Regions from separate parts of the Sphingomonas benefaciens genome, predicted to be linked through region 1. Evidence: predicted binding sites of a transcription regulator. Region 1 holds the regulator's gene; each other region holds the start of a gene.

Region 1 (3,248 bases):
GGCTGTTCGCTTTGGCTGCGCCGGTCGCGACCGAAATGGTCGGCTTGGCCGCGGCACATGGCCGCTGGGCGGCGGACGATATCCTGGCACGGCGGACGCAACCGGCAAGCGACCTGTCGGCGATGGACGGCTATGCGATTCGCCATGCCGACCTTCCCGGCCCTTGGACGCTGATCGGCGAGAGCGCCGCCGGGCGCCCGTTCGCCGCATCCGTCGCACCCGGCGAGACGGTGCGTATCTTCACGGGCGCGACCATGCCGGCCGGTGCCGATACGGTGATGGTGCAGGAGGAGGTCGCGGCCGATGGCGTGTCGGTCCGACTGACCGGCGAAGGCCCCGGCACCTTGGGCCGCAACGTCCGGCGCCGCGGCCTCGACTTCGACGCGGGCGACGTGCTGATTCCCGCCGGCGAGCGGATCACCCCCGCCCGTCTCGCCGTCGCGGCGACCGGCGGTCTCGGCACGATCCCCGTCCGCCGCCGCATCCGCGTCGCGCTTTGCGCCACCGGTGACGAACTGGTCGAGCCAGGCAGCGCCGGTTGTGACGCCCTGCCGGAGTCCAACCGCGCGATGCTGGCGGCGATGCTCGCCGACCTGCCGATCGACCTCGTCGACCTCGGCATCCTGCCCGACGATCTCGTCACCTTGCGCGATGCCTTCGCCGGCGTCGACGCCGACCTGATCGTCACCACCGGCGGCGCGTCGGTCGGCGACCACGACCTCGTCCGGCCGGCGCTGGAGGCCGCCGGCGGCGCGATCGATTTCTGGCGCATCGCGTTACGGCCGGGCAAGCCGATGATGGCCGGCCGGATCGGCGCGGCGCTGGTGCTCGGCCTGCCGGGCAATCCGGTCTCGGCCTTTGTCACCGCGACGCTGTTCGTGCGGCCGGTGATCGCGCATCTCGCCGGCGCCCGGAACCCGCTGCCGCGCACGACCAGCACGATCCTTGGCGAAAGTCTGCCGGCGAACGGCGGCCGCACCGACTATCTGCGCGCCGAACTTCGCGAAGGCCGCGCATATGCGTCGACCATACAGGACAGTTCGATGCTGTTGACGCTTGCGCGGTCGCATTGCTTGATCGTCCGCCCCGCCGGCGCCCCGGCCGCGCAGACGGGCGACTCGGCAGAAATCCTCATGATCGCTTGACGAGCGCCGGTCCGTTCCCTAGAAGTTCCGCGTCTGTTCTGACGGGAAGGACCGCCCAATGCTCACGCGCAAGCAGCACGAGCTCGTCTGCTTCATCAACGATCGGCTGGAGGAAACCGGCGTTTCCCCGTCGTTCGAGGAAATGAAGGAAGCGCTCGACCTCAAGTCCAAATCCGGTGTGCACCGGTTGATCAGCGCGCTGGAAGAACGACATTTCATCCGCCGTCTGCCCAATCGGGCGCGGGCGCTGGAGGTGCTCCGCATGCCGGAGCGGCCCGAGCGCAAGGCAGCGCCTGCGGCGGCCGCATCCGTGCCTGCCCCTGCGGCACGCGGCAACGTGCGCCCGGCGCCGCAGCCGGCCAACGACGTGGTCGAGATCCCGCTGCATGGCCGGATCGCGGCCGGCGTGCCGATCGAGGCGTTCGAGGGCAGTTCGATGCTCGCGGTACCCGCCGCGCTGCTCGGCTCAGGCGAGCATTACGCGCTCGAAGTGTCCGGCGATTCCATGGTCGAGGCGGGCATCCTCGACGGCGACTATGCGCTGATCCGCCGGACCGAAACCGCTCGCGATGGCGAGATCGTCGTCGCGCTGATCGAGGAGAGCGAGGCGACGCTCAAATACTTCCGCCGGGAAGGTGCGATGATCCGCCTCGATCCGGCCAATCGGGCGTACGAACCGCAGCGTTACACGCCGGACATCGTGCGCGTGCAGGGCAAGCTGTCGGGCATCCTGCGGCGTTACGATTGAAGTTGCTGCGTCAGTTCGCGAGGCAGTGACAAGCACGACACCGGAATGTCCCGGTTTGGGACAGACGCTAGGGCGCATTCCCCGCCATTGGTGGCGCTTGCTTCGGTCGTACGATGCCACCGATCGACCGCCGATGCGCTTTGCAGTCGCCGACGCGGCGTCCGGGTCGGTCCCCGCCTGTGACGTGGGGGCACCCCAGATCCGCAGGTGAGCGGTCGCGTAGCGAGGCCAGGCCGCGGCATGGGCTTCCAGCGTTCGTCGTTGACCTCTCGGGTCTCGGCTCGTCAGCGTGACGCGTTTGTCGGCGGCGACGTCTTGTCATGGCGATAGGTCACGCGGGATCGGCAGCCGCCACCGTGACATTGCGTCACGATGTTCCGGCCGCGCCAGCCGTCCGGTCGATACAGCACCGCTGCGGCCGGGCGTGCGACGGGCGGATGCAGCCAAGGGTGTGCGTCGCCGGATTGGCGCACGGTGACGATCCGACGCGTAGCGAGGGTCACCGCCACCCCACCCGTTTCCGCCAGCACCGGCGCGTCGAGCTTCAGCCAGCGGGGCGTGCAGCCACGCGGCAGCCGCCGTTCGCTGATCACGATATCCGCCTGCCGACATGCCGCGATCAGCGTCGGCCAGGGCAGCGGATAGGGGCTCCGTGTCGCCAGCACCCGCCATCGGCGCCCGCCGCGGTCCAACGCGATGACGCAGGCATCGCGCGTGCAGTGCGCCGCGGTGCTGTCCGCGAGGAAGGCCGGCTCTCCATCGACACCGCCCGTCTCGCTCAACATCGCCCGTGTGTAATCGCCGGCGCGGTCGCGCAGGATCGACAGGCCGTCACGGGTGCGCGCCGCCAGATGCCGGCCATCGCCTGTTACCAGCAGATCGGGCGGCGGGCTGATCAGGATCCAGCCGCAACCCAGGACGAGCGGCAGCACACCCAACCAGCGCGGCGGCGTCCGCCACAAAGCAAGCCACAGCCCGCCGAGCACGCACACGGCGAAGGCGCCGGTCGGCACCGTCGCGATTGCGGTGGCGGAGCCCGGCAGCGCCGCGACGCGATGGGCCAGCCAGAGCAGGAAGCGGAGCGACCCATCGGCGAGCCGCCACACGGGTCCGCCGAGCCCGACGAGATCGCAGAGCAGCGCCAGCGCCTCCAGCGGCATGACGACGAAGGTGGTCAGCGGGATGGCGACGAGATTGGCGATGGCGCCGTACAGGCCGGCCTTGTGGAAATGGTAGACCGCGATCGGCAGCAACGCCGCCTCGACGACGAAGCCGGTCAGCAGCAACGAGGCGGGCGAGCGGACCAGCTGGCGCCAGCGCGGCTCGTCGCGCGCTAGAAAGGCGGCGGCGATGCG
Region 2 (3,248 bases), on a different contig from region 1:
CCTCGCGCACGCCGTTCAGGTAATCGGCGGTGACGCTGGTCTTGCTCTTCAGCAATTGCTTGAGCGTGCCCTTGGCGACGACCTGGCCGCCGTGGACGCCGGCGCCCGGCCCCATGTCGATGACATAGTCGGCGGTGCGGATCGCATCCTCGTCATGCTCGACGACCAGCACGGTGTTGCCGAGGTCGCGCAGCCGGCGGAGTGTCGCGAGCAGCATGTCGTTGTCGCGCTGGTGCAGGCCGATCGACGGTTCGTCGAGCACGTAGAGCACGCCGGACAGGCCGCTGCCGATCTGGCTGGCGAGGCGGATGCGCTGGCTTTCGCCGCCCGACAATGTGCCGCTGGTGCGGTCGAGGTTGAGATAGTCGAGCCCGACGTTGTTGAGGAAGCCGAGGCGCTCGACGATCTCCTTGAGGATGCGTTCGGCGATCGCGCGCTGCTGGTCCGACAGCGTGTCCGGCATGGCGGTGAAGAAGGTTAGCGCGTCGACCACCGACAGATGGGTGGCGTGGGCGATGTCCTGGCCGGCGATCTTGACCGCCAGTGCCTCCGGCTTGAGGCGCGCGCCGTGGCAGACCTCGCACGGGCGGCTCGATTGGTAGCGCGACAGTTCCTCGCGCATCCACGCGCTCTCGGTCTGCAGCATGCGGCGGTTGAGGTTGCCGATGACGCCCTCGAACGGCTTCTTGACGTCGTAGCTCTTCTTGCCGTCGATGAAGGTCAGCGTGACCGGCGTCTTGCCGGTGCCGAACAGGATCTTGTCCTGTACCTCCGGGTGGAGGTCCTTCCACGGCGTGTCGAGGTCGAACTTGAGCTCGCGCGCGAGGGAGCCGAGCACCTGCATGTAATAGGGCGAGGGCGGATTGGACTTGGCCCAGGGCACGACCGCGCCCTTCTTGATGGAAAGGTCGTGATTGGGGACGACGAGATCCTCGTCGAACAGCAATTTCTCGCCGAGGCCGTCGCAGGCCGGACAGGCGCCCTGCGGCGCGTTGAACGAGAACAGCCGCGGCTCGATCTCGGGAATGGTGAAGCCGCTGATCGGGCAGGCGAACTTCTCGCTGAACACGATGCGGCCCGGCGGCGCGTGATCGCCGAGCACCGCCGACTTGGGCGTGTGCGGGGTATATTCGTCGGTCGCCGGATCGGCCGGGTCGACATAGGCCAGGCCGTCGGCAAGCGCGAGCGCGGTCTCGAAGCTTTCGGCGAGACGGGTGGTGATGTCCTCGCGGATCACCAGCCGGTCGACGACCACCTCGATGTCGTGCTTGAACTTCTTGTCGAGCGCGGGCGCCTCGTCGATCTCGTGGATCTGGCCATCGATGCGGACGCGGGTGAAGCCCGCCTTCTGCCACTCCGCCAGCTCCTTGCGATATTCGCCCTTGCGGCCGCGCACCACCGGCGCGAGCAGATAGAGGCGCGTCCCCTCCGGCAGGGTCATGACGCGGTCGACCATCTGGCTGACCGTCTGCGCGGCGATCGGCTCGCCGGTCGCCGGGCTGTAGGGGATGCCGACGCGCGCCCACAGCAGGCGCATGTAATCGTAGATCTCGGTGACCGTCGCCACGGTCGAGCGCGGATTGCGGCTGGTCGTCTTCTGCTCGATCGAGATCGCCGGCGACAGGCCCTCGATATGGTCGACGTCCGGCTTCTGCATCAGTTCGAGGAACTGGCGCGCATAGGCCGACAGGCTCTCGACATAGCGGCGCTGCCCCTCGGCATAGATGGTGTCGAAGGCGAGGCTCGACTTGCCCGAGCCGCTGAGGCCGGTGATCACCGTCAGCGTGTCGCGGGGGATGTCGACGTCGACGTCCTTGAGATTGTGCTCGCGCGCGCCGCGGACGGAGATGGTGGTGAGGCTCATGCTCGCGGTTCTACTTCTGTTCCGGGGATTATGCTAGGTTGGGCAGATAGGAACGCACGAACCGGCCTGCCAGCACCCGTTGATTTGATGCGGGCGTGTATTACCTAGCTGTAGCACAGCGAAGAGGCAGTCATGAGCAAGAAGAGCGGCGACAAGAAGAAGACCAAGAAAGCGAAGCTGCCCAAGGAGGTGATGGGCATCCGCCTGCCCAAGGAGGTGCGCGAGATCGGCGGTGCGGTGCTGGAGAAGGCCAACACGCCGCAGGGGCGCGAGATGCTCGCCGCCGGGCTGACGATGGCCGCCGCCGCGGCGAGCGCCGCCGTCGCCAAGGGCCGGGCCAAGCGCGAGGCTGCGGCCGCGCCAGTGCCCCCCGTGCCGCCGACGCCCGCCGGTCCCGATGCGCCGCCCGCGCCCCCCGCCCCGCCCCACGCTCCGCCGACGCCGCCGCAGGGCACGCAGGGCGACCCCGATCCGGCGGCGATGCTGGCGATGGTCGGCACGGTTGCGGAAAGCGTGCTGGGCAAGCTGTTCGGCAAGAAGGCCTGACGAAAAAGGGGAGCGACCTTGCGGCCACTCCCCCTTTCTAGATCGTCGAAGCGGACGGATCAGAAGCCGATGCGCACGCCGGCATAATAGCGACGGCCGAGCGGGTCGTAGGTGCCCGCATCGGTGTCCTGCCCCGCCGAGCTGCCGATGTCGGCGAGGTACGGCGGCTTGTTGTCGAGCAGGTTGTCGCCGCCAACGAAGAACTCGAAATTGTCGCGGGTGCGGAAGCGCAGCTGCGAATCGAGGTAGAATTGCGGACGGACGCGGTACAGCGGATTGCTGCCCGGACGTGCGCCAGTCAGCTGATCGTCAAGGCTCGCCTGGCTGAGCCAGGTGCCGGTGACGGTCAGGCCGACGCCGTCGAGATCATACGAGCTGTTGATCGTGAACTTGTCACGCGACGCGCCGATCTCGCCAGCGAAATAGTCGCGTGCCGACCCCTGCGTGGGGATGCTGTAGCCGCTGATCAGATGCGTATACGAACCGCGCAGGCCGAGCGTACCGTCCAGGCCCCAGTTGGCGAGGTTCTGACGCCAGGTCACCGTCGTGTCGATGCCCGACGTCTTCACGCCGCCGCTGTTGAGCGGGCTGGAATTGACCTCGTCAAGCGAGCCGGCGCTGTTCGGTCCGAGCGCCGCCGGGCGACGCACGATCAGATCGCAATAGCTCTGGATCGACGCCGAATAGCACTGGTTGAGGATGAACTGCAGCGGCGTCGTGACGATCGCATCCTTGATCCGGATGTTGAAGTAATCGACCGTGATAACGAGGTTGCGCAGCGCGTTCACCGAACGCGGGTTGATGACCACGCCCGCCGTGAAGCTGTCGCCCTTTTCTT
Region 3 (3,248 bases), 260 kb from region 1:
TGAACGCGGCGGTGGCGACGGCGGTGATGGCCTATGAGGTGCTCGCGCAGCAGCGCGGGTGACGCTCAAACGAGGCCGGAGACCAGGATCCGGCCGCCATCCTGATGGATACGACCGGCGATCATGCCGGAGACATGCGCCTCGGCACCCTGCTCGACGCGCAGATCGCCGCTGACCATGCCGGCGATCCGCACGCGGCAGCCGCGCCGGACGATCACGTCGCCCGCCACCATCCCATCCATCACCCCGTCCTGATCCATGACCAGCGTGCCCCGGTACATGCCGCCCACATCGCTCTCCTTCGCGAACCGTCAGAAATACTGACAGTTTCGACGGTCCAACGCCGGAGCGCGAAAATATGTCCGAGACACAGGGACCTTTTCGCGTTGAGCGAAGTTTATGGCGGCCGCGCGGGTCAGCCGTCGGGCATCGCCACGGGTCACGCCGATCAGCGCCACATTGGTCGACGCCATCAGCACGGGTGGAGGCGACGGGAAGTCCGGCGCTACGCCGCCCGATCCCGCTGCTGCGCCATCGAGATGGCGACAACCGCATGGTCCGGCCGCGCGCCACCTCACACCTCCTCGGGCACCGCAGCCGTCAGCTTGGTCAGCGGCCGGGCATTCTGTTCGCCGACCGGCAGCGCGTCGATCGCCTTGCCGCCGGTGTCGATGTTGAGCGATTCGAACCGCTTGGCACTGGTCAGCACTTGGCTTTCGAGGCTGCCGACAAAGGCGTTGTACGCGCCCATCGCGGTGTCGAGGTTCTTGCCGAGCCGCGCGACATGGCCGCCCATCACCGCCAGCCGCTGGTACAATTCCTTGCCGAGCGTACCGATCTCGCGCGCCTGGCTGGCCAGCTTCTCCTGCCGCCACACCGCCGAGACCGTGCGGGCGATGGCGATCAGATTGGTCGGGGTGGCAAGAAGGACGCGCTTGTCGAAGGCGAAGTCCCACAAGGTCGGATCGTGCTCGAGCGCCGCCGAGAGGAAATGCTCGCCGGGAACGAACATGATGACATATTCGGGCGCGTCGTCGAATTGCGCCCAATAGGCCTTGTTGCCGAGGCCGTTGACATGGACGCGCATCGACTGGGCGTGGGCGGCGAGGCCGATCTGCCGCTCCGCCTCGTCCACCGCGCCGAAGGCGTCCTGATAGGCGTTGAGCGACACCTTGGCGTCGATGATGAGCGACTTGCCGCCCGGCACGCGGACGATGGCGTCGGGGCGCAGCCGGCCGCCCTCGCCGTCGGCGACGCTGACCTCCATCGCGAAATCGGTGTGTTCGGAAAGACCGCAGCTTTCCAGCACGTTGCGTAATTGCTGCTCGCCCCAGCGACCGCGCGCCTTGGGCGCGTTGCGCAATGCATTGACCAGCTTCGCCGCCTCGCCGGAGACGCGCTCCTGACCCAGGCGCATCTGCTCGATCTGCCCCTTGAGATCGCCGAAGGCGTCGCGGCGCTCCGCCTCGACCTTGGCGACCCCCTCCTCGTAGCGCGACAGTCGCTCGTTGACCGGCTGCAACAGCGCCTTGAGGTTCTGGCCGGCGCTTTCCTCCGATTGGCGGAAGCGCGCCTCGGCCCGCTCCAGGAACGCCTTTTGCGCGTCGGACAGCAGGCGGTTGGCGACCTCGCCGAACTGCGCCGCCATGACGTCCTTTGCCTCGCGCAATTCGACCAACCGCGCTTCGAACGCCTCGCCCTGCGCGCGCAAGGCCGCGATCTCGGCGCGGGCGGCGTCGCGATCGGCGCGCACCGTGGCGAGCTCGCGCTGCAGCCGATCGGCAAGCCCGAGGCGCTCGTCGGTCTGCGCGCGCAGCGATGCCGCCTCGCGCATCGCCTCGTTGCGTTCCCGCTCGACCGCGTCGCGCGCCTGGCGGACCAGTTCCGCATCGGCGACCTTGCTGCGCGCCACCGCCAGTTCGGCCGCCAGGCCAGCGGCGCGTCGCCCGGCGACCAGCCAGCCGACAAGAAGGCCCGCGGCAAGCGCCAGAATGGCGACGATGATGATCTGCTCCACGCCTTACCCCTCGAAAAGTCCTAAAGGTCTCACCCGGTCGGGGTGTGCGACCATTGCTTGCGACAGTCATGAACGACGCACGCGCCGCCCCGTCAAGGAACATAGATCGAACGAGGCCTGTAGGACAGGGAATAGTTGGTATGCGTAGGGCGAAGCGATGCCGATCGTCATACGAGGCGGCCTCCCTCAACCGCCTCGAGTCGCCGGACAAGCCAGCGTCGGTCGCGCGAACCTTGTATGCACAAGACGTCGCAAACTTGCGCCAGTCGCGCCAGCACGTCGCCGACGACTTCCTGGCCGCTTCGCCCGGAGCCTGGCTGGACGACGCAGATCAGTTGGTCAGTACCTGCCACGGGCAGGTGTCGCAATGCGACGTAAAGCCGTCGGACGCCGTCAACGCCCACGACGGAGGCCACTGCGGCAGCATGCACGTCGTCCGTCAGTGGCCGAAGTTCAACGGCCTCGTCGATGCCTTCTGCCTCTATGCGGCGCTGCTCCGAAATGTCCTGCGCCTGCCGAAGCAGCGCGCGATAGCGACTGGCTTCCTCGCGCCGGCCTGCCCCCTCCAAATAGGCGATGATATGGTCGTACAGGCGATCGGCAACGCCGGGAAACCGCTCAGCCGCATGCTCGAGCAGCGGCAAGCCGGCGTCCTGCCCAGCATCGAGAAGAGCGATTCCCTGGCGCGACAGAGCCGGACCAGGATCGGCCACGACTTTGGCGACGTCGTCGAATGCGGTCGCGCCGGCAATGGGACCATCGATTTGCTCGATCAGTTCTGCCAGTCGAAAGCGCCCGTCATCGTCAATCTCGTCACGGGCCAGCGAGTCCGACAACGCGGCGCGTTCACTGATCGCGTCCTGCCGCTCCCGAAAGCGTTCCGCCCAGTGTGGGGAACAACCCGCATGCCAATCATCGTCGAGCATCTACGCGATGGCGACTCGCGCTTCGCCCAGCAGGTCGAATGCAGAGCCGCCTGCGAGCGGCGGCGGAACGAACGGCTCCACACCCAAGGCCGCCAGTCGCGAGGCTAGTCCCGGGTGCGTGTCGCCGAGGCCGGGCAGGCTTTCGAGTTCGCGATCGATTGCGAACTGATCCTGATCGTCAGGCCCTTCCATGGCGCAGCCGCTTATCGCTGTCGGGGAAGTCGGCGGATCAGCCCTGAGGTGAGCCTGCTCCCAGACAGCGCGCCAGACCTGTTCGTGCCGCGCATGCTGGCAGGTCACCCGAA
Region 4 (3,248 bases), 150 kb from region 1:
TCGCGTCTGCTCGCCCGCATCGCCGGCGACCTGGCCGGGCAGGGGGCGTCGCCGCTGACGACCTCGCTCGCCCGTACCGCGTTGATCGCCGATCCCGCCAACGACCGCGCGCGCCTGTTGCTCGCCAGCGCGCTCGCCGCCGACGGCGCGACCGATGCCGCGCTGGCGCAGCTTGCCGCCGTGCCGACGACCAGCCCCTTTGCGTCCTCCGCCGCCGCGGCGCGCGTCACCGCGCTCGCCGGTGCCGGTCGCGAGGCGGAGGCGCTGGCCCTCGCCAAGACCCAGGCCGAGCGACCGGAGTCCACCGACGGCGACTGGCAGCGTTACGGCGACCGGCTCGTCGCCGCGTCGCGCTATGCGGAGGCGGCACCCTGGTACCGCCGCGTGCTCGATGCCGGTGGCACCGGTGAGTGGACGCTGTGGCTGCAATATGGCGGCGCGCTCGATCAGGCCGGCGACTGGAAGCGGGCGCGGCCGGCGCTGGAACGCGCCGTCCAGCTCGGGCCGGCGGAACCGCTGGCGCTCAACTATCTTGGCTATGCCAAGGCGGCGCACGGCGAGGACGTGCCCGCTGCGACGCGGATGCTCGAACGCGCGCATGCGCTCAAGCCCGACGACACGTCGATCACCGATTCGCTCGGCTGGGTCTATCACCTCGGCGGCCAGACCGCCCGCGGCCTGCCGCTGGTCGAGGCGGCGGCGATCGGCGAGCCCGACAATGCCGAGATCGGCGAACATCTCGGCGATCTCTTCTGGACGCTCGGCCGCCGCTACGAGGCGCGCTATGCCTGGCGGGCCGCGCAGGTCGTCGCCGACGCCGGCGACAGCCAGCGCCTCGCCGGCAAGATCGCCAATGGATTGCCGCGGCGATGATCGTCGAGCCCGCACCGGCGAAGATCAACCTCGCCCTCCACGTCCGCCGCCGACGCGCCGACGGCTATCACGAGCTCGAGACGCTGTTCGCCTTCGCCCGCGACGGCGACACGATCACCGTCGTGCCGGCGGCGGAGGACGATTTCGCCATCACCGGACCGTTTGCGGCGGCTTTGCAGCCGGCACCCGACAATCTCGTGCTGCGGGCCCGTGATGCCTTCCGCGCGACCTTCGGCGGCGGAGCGGTGGCGATCTCACTCGACAAGCATCTGCCGATCGCCTCCGGCATCGGCGGCGGTTCGGCGGACGCGGCGGCGACGCTGCGCGCGCTCGCCCGGCTGGCGGGAACGGCGAGCGACGACCCGCGGCTGTTCGCCATCGCGGCGGCGCTCGGCGCCGACGTGCCCGCCTGTCTCGACGGGCGGACGACATTGGGTACCGGCCGGGGCGAGGCACTGGTCGCGGTCGCCGGGCTCGCCGGCACGCCGCTGCTGCTGGTCAATCCCGGCGTCGCCGTATCGACCGCGGCGGTGTTCGCCCGCTGGGACGGCATCGACCGCGGACCGCTCGCGGTCGGCGCGGACCTGCTCGCCACCGCCCACGCCGGCCGCAACGACCTGGAGCCGCCCGCCACCGCGCTCGCCCCCGTCATCGCGGAGGTGCGGGCGCTGCTCGACCGCGCCGACGGCGGGACGCTCGCCCGCATGTCCGGCTCGGGCGCCACCTGCTTCGCGCTGTTCGAGAGCGAGACGGCGCGGGACGCAGCGGCCGAAGCGGCCCGGGGGCGGGGCTGGTGGGCACTGGCGACCACGCTGGACTGACCGCCGCACGGCGTTGCGGAAAAAATCCTACGTTCGCCCAGGAACATCCGGTTCCCCTCTTGTTCCACCGGAACAAAAGATGTACATGGCTGTCAACCGCGTTGCCCCGCGCGCGCGCATCGCCTAAGCGAAGGGAACATCCTTATGGCCGCCAATCTGAAAGTGATCGACTCCGGTATGGCTACCGCAAACGCAGACCGTCAGAAGGCGCTCGACGCCGCCCTCGCGCAGATCGACCGCGCCTTCGGCAAGGGCTCGGCGATGAAGCTGGGCCAGAAGGAGGCGATGCAGGTCGAGGCGATCTCGACCGGCTCGCTGGGTCTCGACATCGCGCTCGGCGTCGGCGGCCTGCCGCGCGGCCGCGTCATCGAGGTCTATGGGCCGGAAAGCTCGGGCAAGACGACGCTCGCGCTGCACGTCATCGCCGAGGCGCAGAAGAACGGCGGCACCGCGGCCTTCGTCGACGCCGAACATGCGCTCGACCCGGTCTATGCCAAGAAGCTCGGCGTCAACATCGACGAGCTGATCGTGTCGCAGCCGGATACCGGCGAACAGGCGCTCGAGATCACCGATACTTTGGTGCGCTCCAACGCCATCGACGTGCTGGTCGTCGATTCGGTCGCGGCGCTGGTGCCCCGCGCGGAGATCGAGGGCGAGATGGGCGACAGCCACGTCGGCCTGCAGGCGCGGCTGATGTCGCAGTCCTTGCGCAAGCTGACCGGCTCGATCAGCCGCTCGCGCTGCATGGTGATCTTCATCAACCAGCTGCGCATGAAGATCGGCGTGATGTACGGCAATCCGGAGACGACGACGGGCGGCAACGCGCTGAAGTTCTACGCCTCCGTCCGCCTCGACATCCGTCGCACCGGCCAGATCAAGGATCGCGAGGACATCGTCGGCAACGCCACGCGCGTCAAGGTGGTGAAGAACAAGGTCGCGCCGCCGTTCAAGCAGGTCGAATTCGACATCATGTACGGCGAAGGCATCTCGAAGATCGGCGAGATCCTCGACCTCGGCGTCAAGGCGGGTCTCGTCGAAAAGTCGGGCGCGTGGTTCAGCTACGACAGCACCCGCATCGGCCAGGGCCGCGAGAATGCGAAGAACTATCTGCGCGAACATCCCGAAATGGCCGACCGCCTCGAAAAGGCGATCCGCCAGCGCACCGACAAGGTCGCCGAGGAGATGATGACCGGTCCGGATGCCGACGACGATCTGTGATCCGACCAGCCGTGCGAAAGGAAAGGGGCTCTTCGGCGACGAAGGGCCTCTTTTCGTTTGCAGCCGCCCCGCCTCCGACGCGCGGCTGGCAGAGCGATGACGCCAGGGCGCTCCGACGCGACGTTCTGGCGAGGCGTTTCGGTGCGACCTTCGAGGCTTTCAGCGCGAGGCTGCTTCGGTGCGACCTTTGAGACTTTCCTTGAGGCGGCCGCGGTGCGACTTTCGAGACCTTCCGCGGGAGGGCGCCCGGGTGCGACCTTTGAGACTTTTCGCGAGAGGACGCCTGGGTGTGACCTTTGAGACCTTCCAACGGACAGATCCCCCTACAGCGACCGA

The links. Region 1 encodes LexA, which represses DNA repair genes until DNA is damaged. Its sites were predicted from a motif close to GTTCCNCNCTTGTTCT; they were not measured.
Region 2: a site for LexA is predicted at 1,872-1,887, ahead of uvrA (excinuclease ABC subunit UvrA). Genes of this name have one in related genera too.
Region 3: a site for LexA is predicted at 2,114-2,129, ahead of ACU5AX_RS02065 (DNA recombination protein RmuC). Genes of this name have one in related genera too.
Region 4: a site for LexA is predicted at 1,745-1,760, ahead of recA (recombinase RecA). Genes of this name have one in related genera too.

What each region holds. Positions count from the first base shown of each region.
Region 1 covers NZ_JBREIC010000001.1:692,936-696,183, forward strand. Annotated here, with positions in the region: gene ACU5AX_RS03275 (molybdopterin molybdotransferase MoeA) at 1-1,145, shown strand, start outside; gene lexA (transcriptional repressor LexA) at 1,204-1,893, shown strand; gene ACU5AX_RS03285 (ComEC/Rec2 family competence protein) at 2,178-3,248, opposite strand, start outside.
Region 2 covers NZ_JBREIC010000002.1:195,307-198,554, forward strand. Annotated here, with positions in the region: gene uvrA (excinuclease ABC subunit UvrA) at 1-1,864, opposite strand, end outside; gene ACU5AX_RS09490 (hypothetical protein) at 1,997-2,410, shown strand; gene ACU5AX_RS09495 (TonB-dependent receptor domain-containing protein) at 2,470-3,248, opposite strand, start outside.
Region 3 covers NZ_JBREIC010000001.1:433,040-436,287, reverse strand. Annotated here, with positions in the region: gene ACU5AX_RS02075 (TrmH family RNA methyltransferase) at 1-62, shown strand, start outside; gene ACU5AX_RS02070 (hypothetical protein) at 66-281, opposite strand; gene ACU5AX_RS02065 (DNA recombination protein RmuC) at 575-2,017, opposite strand; gene ACU5AX_RS02060 (hypothetical protein) at 2,185-2,943, opposite strand; gene ACU5AX_RS02055 (M48 family metallopeptidase) at 2,944-3,248, opposite strand, start outside.
Region 4 covers NZ_JBREIC010000001.1:541,508-544,755, reverse strand. Annotated here, with positions in the region: gene ACU5AX_RS02605 (tetratricopeptide repeat protein) at 1-873, shown strand, start outside; gene ACU5AX_RS02600 (4-(cytidine 5'-diphospho)-2-C-methyl-D-erythritol kinase) at 870-1,694, shown strand; gene recA (recombinase RecA) at 1,839-2,912, shown strand.